2 linked regions of the Luteipulveratus mongoliensis genome follow. The protein of the gene in region 2 interacts with the protein of the main gene of each other region in a pairwise test. Links are inferred from orthologs where the notes say so. Each region holds a gene or a part of one and is shown on either strand. Other genes may lie near its edges.

Region 1 (3,089 bases), 2.1 Mb from region 2 along the record:
CAGGAGTTCGAGCGGCTCGTGCGGGACCGGACCGGCGAGCGCGACGACGCGGTCGCCCACGCTGATGAGCCTGTCGTACTCGCGGACGGCACCACGGTGCACGTCATGGCCAACATCGCGTCCGTCGCCGATGCGCGTTCCGCCGCTGAGCTCGGCGCAGATGGCGCAGGGCTGCTGCGTACGGAGCTGCTGTTCGCCGACCGGGGAGAGATGCCGTCCGTGCGGGAGCAAGCGGAGGCGTACGTCGAGGTCGCGCGGGCGCTCGGCGGTCCGATGACCATCCGGACCTGGGACGTCGGCGCGGACAAGCCGTTGTCGTACTTGCCCCTCCCCCGTGAGGACAACCCGTTCCTCGGACGGCGCGGGCTGCGCGCCTTCGAGGACGCACCAGGGGCGCTCGTCGACCAGCTCGAGGCGGTCTGCCGGGCCGCGGCTGAGGCGCCGAGCCCGATGCGGGTGATGTTCCCGATGGTGACGACGCCGGACGAGGTGGACTGGGCGCTCTCGCGACTGGACGAGGCCGCGGAGCGGGTCGGTGGGCGACCGGACAACCTGCAGGTCGGCGTCATGATCGAGGTGCCGGCCGCGGCTCTCACCGCCGCGGAGATCACCAGGCGTCTCGACTTCGTCAGTATCGGCACCAACGACCTCACCCAGTACGTCATGGCCGCCGAGCGCGGCAATGGCGGCGTCGCACACCTGCTGGACCCCGGCAGCCCCGCGGTGCTGCGCCTGATCGAGATCGTCTGCCGCGAGGTGCGCTCGGGCGTCGAGGTAGCCGTATGCGGTGATGCGGCAAGCCGGCCAGACCTTGCAGAACGCCTGGTATCCCTCGGCATTCGAGAGCTGAGTGCGAGCCCTCCCGCCATCCCCGTGGTCAAGGCGAGGTTGCGCCGAGCCGCGCTCGATTCGTGACCCAGGCTCGGTGGTGGCACACTGACCAGCCATGACGCCACGCAAGAAGGCGGTCGGGCCTACCGAGCGCGAGCGCTACGAGGCCGAGGTCGCCGCCTATGTCGAGGCCGGCGGCAGTGAAGACGTCCAACGCGTCATCACGGCGGTCCACGGACTGCACCGCCGCCTGTCGCAGTGGTACACCCAATCGCTGACCGATGTCGGCCTGTCCGGCGGCGAGTGGGGCGTGATCTCCCAGCTGGCGACCGCACCTCATGGCACGGTCATGACACCGACCCAGCTGGCGAGCGCCGCAGCGGTCGCACCGTCCTCGATGACGCATCGGCTCGACAAGATGTCCGATCGCGGCCTCATCAAGCGGACCCCCGACCTCGAGAAGCGCACCCGCGTCCTGGTGACACTCACCGAGGCCGGCTGGCAGATGTTCCAGCAGGTCGTGAAGAACTCCGACGTCGTGGAGTCGGACGTCCTCGAGCGGCTGACCTCAGCGCAGCGGGACCAGCTCGCCGACCTGCTCGAGCTGGCCATCACCGGCGTGGACGACGCCCTCGCCACCTGACGATCAGCCCTGAGGGAACCAGATCCCGATCTCGCGCTCGGCGGACTCCGTTGAGTCCGAGCCGTGGACGATGTTCTGCTGAACGGCCAGACCCCAGTCGCGACCGAGGTCGCCACGGATCGAACCCGGCGCAGCCTCAGTCGGATTGGTCGCTCCAGCCAAGGAGCGGAAGCCCTTGATGCAGTCCTGGCCCTCGATGACCACGAAGGTCGCCGGGCCTGACGACATGAAGTCCACCAGCGGCTCGTAGAAAGGCTTGCCCTCGTGCTCGGCGTAGTGCTGAGCCAGGCGGGCCTTGTCAGCGGTCTCGACCTTGAGGGCGACCAAGGTGTAGCCCTTGGCCTCGATGCGGCGCAGCACCTCCCCGGTGAGTCCGCGGCGGTAGCCGTCGGGCTTGACGATGACCAGGGAGCGCTCGATCTGTGCAGTCACGGTGGAGACCCTATCCGGGGCCCTCCGCGGCTACGCGGGGGGCGCACCTGCTTCGACGACGCCGCCGATCAGCAGGCCGAAGATCACCAGCGCGAGGATGACGCGGTAGATCACGAACGGCTTGAAGTCGTGGCTGGAGATGTAGCGCATCAGCCACGAGATGACGACGTAGCCGACGACGAACGCGAGCGCGGTCGCGATCGCGATCTGACCCCAGGGTGGGTTGGGGTCGTCCTCGCCGATCTTGACGATCTTGAACAGTCCCGAGGACAGGACGGCCGGGATGGCCAGGAGGAACGAGTAGCGCGCCGCGGCCTCACGCGTGTAGCCCATGAACAGACCACCGGCGATGGTGCCACCGGAGCGCGAGACACCGGGAATCAGCGCGAGCGACTGCCAGAACCCGAACGCCACACCGTCACGAGAATCGAGGTTCGCCAACGTCTTTCGCTGCCTCGCACGCGAGTCGGCGTAGGCGATCACCAGACCGAAGCCGAGCAGCATCGATGCGGTCAGCCAGAGGTTGCGCAGCGTGTCATCGATCCAGTTCTGGAACAGCAGACCGAGGATGCCGATCGGGAGGCTGCCGAGGATGACAAGCCAGCCCATCCGCGCGTCAGGGTCGGACGTGGGCACGTCACCGAGGATCGAGAGAAACCACTGCTTGATGATCCGGACGATGTCCTTGCGGAAGAACACCAGGACCGCGGCCTCGGTGCCGAGCTGGTTGATGGCGGTGAACGCCGACCCACCACCGTCGTTGTCGAAGAACAGTCGCGCCGTGATCAGCTGATGCGCTGAGCTGGAGATCGGGAGGAACTCGGTGAGGCCTTGGACGATGCCGAGGACGATGGCCTCGAACCAGCTCATGCAGAACTCCCTGTGTAGTCGCGGGTCAGCTGGTCCATCTTGTTGCCCTGGAAGAGGGCAGTGACCCACAGGGCGCCGAAGATCACTCCGACGATCACCATCGCGGGAACGATGAACGCAAACGCGAGGGTAGCGGCCTGGACGAGCCAACCGAGGGTGACTCCCCAAGGTCGACGCAATGCACCGGAAGTCAGCAGGGAGATCACAGCCAGCACGCAGCCCAGGAGCAGGTACGTCGACCGGTTGCCGTCGTCGTCGGCGCGCGAGATCCCATACGCCACAAGGGCGCCGAAGAACACCGCGAACGCCTGGC
Region 2 (3,142 bases):
TTGGGGTTTCACCAATCTCGACCCTGACGTGACGGACCTCTACCTCGAGAAGGTGACCGGGACGTCGTACGAGCGCGACGGCCGCCAGGTCCCGCTCAGGACTCGAAGCGAGCGCATCTCGGTCGCCGGTGGCAAGCCCGTGGACATCACCGTGCGCGAGACCGTGCACGGGCCGCTGCTGTCCGACGTGGACGACGACGTCGCTGCCGGGGGCGCCGGCGGCAAGCTGCCAGGCGCTGGTAAGCAGAAATACGACGTCGCCCTGGCCTGGACGGCATTGCGGCCCGGTCGCACGGCGGACTCCTTGCTCGCGCTCGGCAAGGCGCGCAACTGGACCGAGTTCCGAGCAGCAGCAAGGAATTTCGCGGCACCATCGCAAAATCTGGTGTACGCCGACCGGTCCGGCAACATCGGCTACCAGGCTCCGGGAGTCGTACCGATCAGGCGCTCGTCGGTGGCCGGAGCGCCGCCGGGGTTCTGGCCGGCACCCGGCTGGAACTCGGCGTACGACTGGACGGGCACGGTGCCGTACGACCAGCTGCCCAGCAGTCTGAACCCGCCCGAAGGCATGATCGTCACCGCCAACAACGCGGTCACGGCATCGACCCGGCCCTACCTCACGAGCGAGTGGGCGCCGGGCTATCGCAGCAACCGGATCCTGGAGCGTCTGCAGGCTGCGACTCGTGACGGCGGCAAGATCTCGGTCGAGACGATGAGCGAGATCCAGACGGACAGCACCAACCCGTTCGCGAAGCAGCTGGTCAAGCAGCTGCTCGCGGTCGACCTGGGCAACGACGCGTTCACCAAGGACGGCCGCAACCTGCTGAAGACCTGGGACTTCACGACACCCGCGAGCGGCAAGCAGTCAGCAGCCGCGGCCTACTACAACGCGGTGTGGCGGGCGCTGCTGTCCGCGACCTTCGACGAGCTGCCCGAGGATCTCGCGCCGACGGGAGGCGCCCGCGACCAAGCCGTGGTCGAGGGGCTGCTGCGCAAGCCGACGGACGCCTGGTGGGACGACCGGCGGACCCCTGGAGTCATCGAGCGCCGCGACGCGATCCTGCGCAAAGCACTGGTCGAGGCGCGCCTCAGCCTCACGCGCGAGATGGGCAAGGATCCGAGTCGCTGGACCTGGGGCCACGCCCACCAGCTCGAGCTGAAGCACCTCGTGCTCGGCGAGGACGCCCCGAAGATCGTCCGCGCCGCGGTCAACGAGGGCCCCTGGGGTGTCGACGGCGGCCAGGGCATCGTCAACGCGACGGCCTGGGACGCGACGGAGGGCTACGGCGTACAGACCGCGCCCTCGATGCGGATGGTCGTCGATCTGGACAATCTCGATGCCTCCCGCTGGGTGCTGCTGGGCGGTTCGTCCGGACATCCGTTCCACGGGCACTACGACGACCAGACCAGCGCCTGGCGGGCCGGCCGCAGCTATCCGTGGCCGAGCTCGACCGAGGCTGTCCACGACGATCGCAAGCACACGCTCACGCTGTCCGGCGGCTGAGCCTCAGAGGCGGGCCAACCCTCCCGCGGGCGTGACCACCGCGTCGACAGCCTGGTCGTGCGGGTCGGACGGTACGACGTCGGCCAGCTCGTCGTCGTACACCACTGCCACCACCAACGCGCCCGGCGCGCGGCGCGCCAACGCTCGGTCATAGCTCCCGCCGCCCTGGCCCAGCCGCAGCCCGTCGCGAGCGATGGCCAGGGCCGGTACGACGATCACGCCGGCGCCCGCGATCGCGTCCGTCCCGAGGGTCTGGGTCTCGTCGTCGCCGCTGCGCCAGTCCAGGTCCTTGTCCGGCAGCAGCACGGGGAGCAGAACCTCGTGGCCCGCCTCGCGCAGTGCCGCGATCAGCGCCTCCGTCGGCGGCTCGGTCGCCAGCGACTCGTACGCCGCAACCGGCGCTTCAGGGCTGATCACGCTGATGATCGCGTCACGGATCGCCTCGCCATCGGCCCGACGGTCGGCCGCCGACTGCGCGTCGCGGCGCGCTCGCCGCCCAGCGCGGATCGCCCGCCTGGCCCGCACCTTGTCGTCCGGCAACGTCCGCATGCCGCCGAGTCTCCCAAGCCGTTGGGTGATGTGGCTACGGAGGCGGAGGGAGGAGGGTCCTCGGAGGAGCATGGCGGGCCTGGCGGGAGGCCGAGCTTGCGAGGCCGGATGGTTTGCGACGCAGAGGACCCTCCTCCCGCAGCCGGGGTGACCGGCGTACGGAAGCCTTGGTCTCGATACGGCTCGCGCCATGGCGCTCGCCTACTCGACCAGCGGTGCTCGCCTACTCGACCAGCGGTGTAGATGTGGCTCCACCAAACGGACGGAGCGACCCGTCAGTACCCTGGCGGCCATGACGACGACCCCTCGACCCCGACGAGTCCGCAAGGCAGTGATCCCTGCGGCCGGACTGGGCACCAGGTTCCTGCCGGCCACGAAGGCGATCCCCAAGGAGATGCTGCCGGTGGTGGACAAGCCGGCCATCCAGTACGTCGTAGAGGAAGCCGTCCGTGCCGGGCTCAACGATGTCCTGACCATCACGGGTCGCAACAAGGCTGCGCTGGAGGACCACTTCGACCGGCACTGGGAGCTGGAGCAGGCGCTGGAGCGCAAGGGCGATGAGATGCGCCTGCGTCGGGTGCACAAGTCCGCCAACCTCGGTGAGGTGCACTTCGTCCGGCAGGGCGAGCCGCGCGGTCTCGGGCACGCGGTGCTGTGTGCGCGCTCGCACGTCGGCGACGAGCCGTTCGCGGTGCTGCTCGGTGACGACCTGATCGATGAGCAGGAAAACCTCCTCGAGCGGATGATCGACGCGCAGGAGAGCCACGGCGGCAGCGTCATCGCGCTGATGGAGGTGCCGGAGGACCAGATCCACCTCTACGGCTGCGCCGCCGTCGAGCCGGTCGAGGGTGCCGGCGAGGATGTCGTACGCGTGACGGCGCTGGTTGAGAAGCCCGCCGTCGGCGAGGCGCCCAGCAATCTCGCGATCATCGGTCGCTACGTGCTCGACCCGTCGATCTTCGGGATCCTCGAGCACACCGCGCCGGGCCGCGGCAACGAGATCCAGCTGACCGACGCGCTGCAGGAAGCCATCACGTCCGACGGCGAGGGTTCGGGTGTCATCGGTGTCGTGTTCAAGGGGCGTCGCTA

Evidence for each region.
Region 1: the proteins of VV02_RS08350 (region 2) and ndk interact in binary tests that used the Escherichia coli proteins (3 or more experiments, as listed by UniProt). The link is inferred for Luteipulveratus mongoliensis from one-to-one orthologs.

What each region holds. Positions count from the first base shown.
Region 1 is NZ_CP011112.1:3,852,830-3,855,918, forward strand. The notes cover bases 193-2,968. They hold ndk (nucleoside-diphosphate kinase), read right to left. Parts: upstream 1,907-2,968; coding sequence 1,478-1,906; downstream 193-1,477. Other genes in these bases: ptsP (phosphoenolpyruvate--protein phosphotransferase), read left to right, coding at 193-915; VV02_RS18285 (MarR family winged helix-turn-helix transcriptional regulator), read left to right, coding at 947-1,474; VV02_RS18295 (undecaprenyl-diphosphate phosphatase), read right to left, coding at 1,937-2,776; VV02_RS18300 (DUF4233 domain-containing protein), read right to left, coding at 2,773-2,968. Outside these bases: more of ptsP, read left to right, coding at 1-192; more of VV02_RS18300, read right to left, coding at 2,969-3,089. UniProt on the Escherichia coli protein: Major role in the synthesis of nucleoside triphosphates other than ATP. The ATP gamma phosphate is transferred to the NDP beta phosphate via a ping-pong mechanism, using a phosphorylated active-site intermediate.
Region 2 is NZ_CP011112.1:1,748,413-1,751,554, forward strand. Bases 281-3,109 are described here. They hold VV02_RS08350 (5-formyltetrahydrofolate cyclo-ligase), read right to left. Parts: upstream 2,054-3,109; coding sequence 1,508-2,053; downstream 281-1,507. Other genes in these bases: VV02_RS08345 (penicillin acylase family protein), read left to right, coding at 281-1,504; galU (UTP--glucose-1-phosphate uridylyltransferase GalU), read left to right, coding at 2,346-3,109. Also shown: more of VV02_RS08345, read left to right, coding at 1-280; more of galU, read left to right, coding at 3,110-3,142. UniProt on the Escherichia coli protein: Involved in the removal of 5-formyltetrahydrofolate.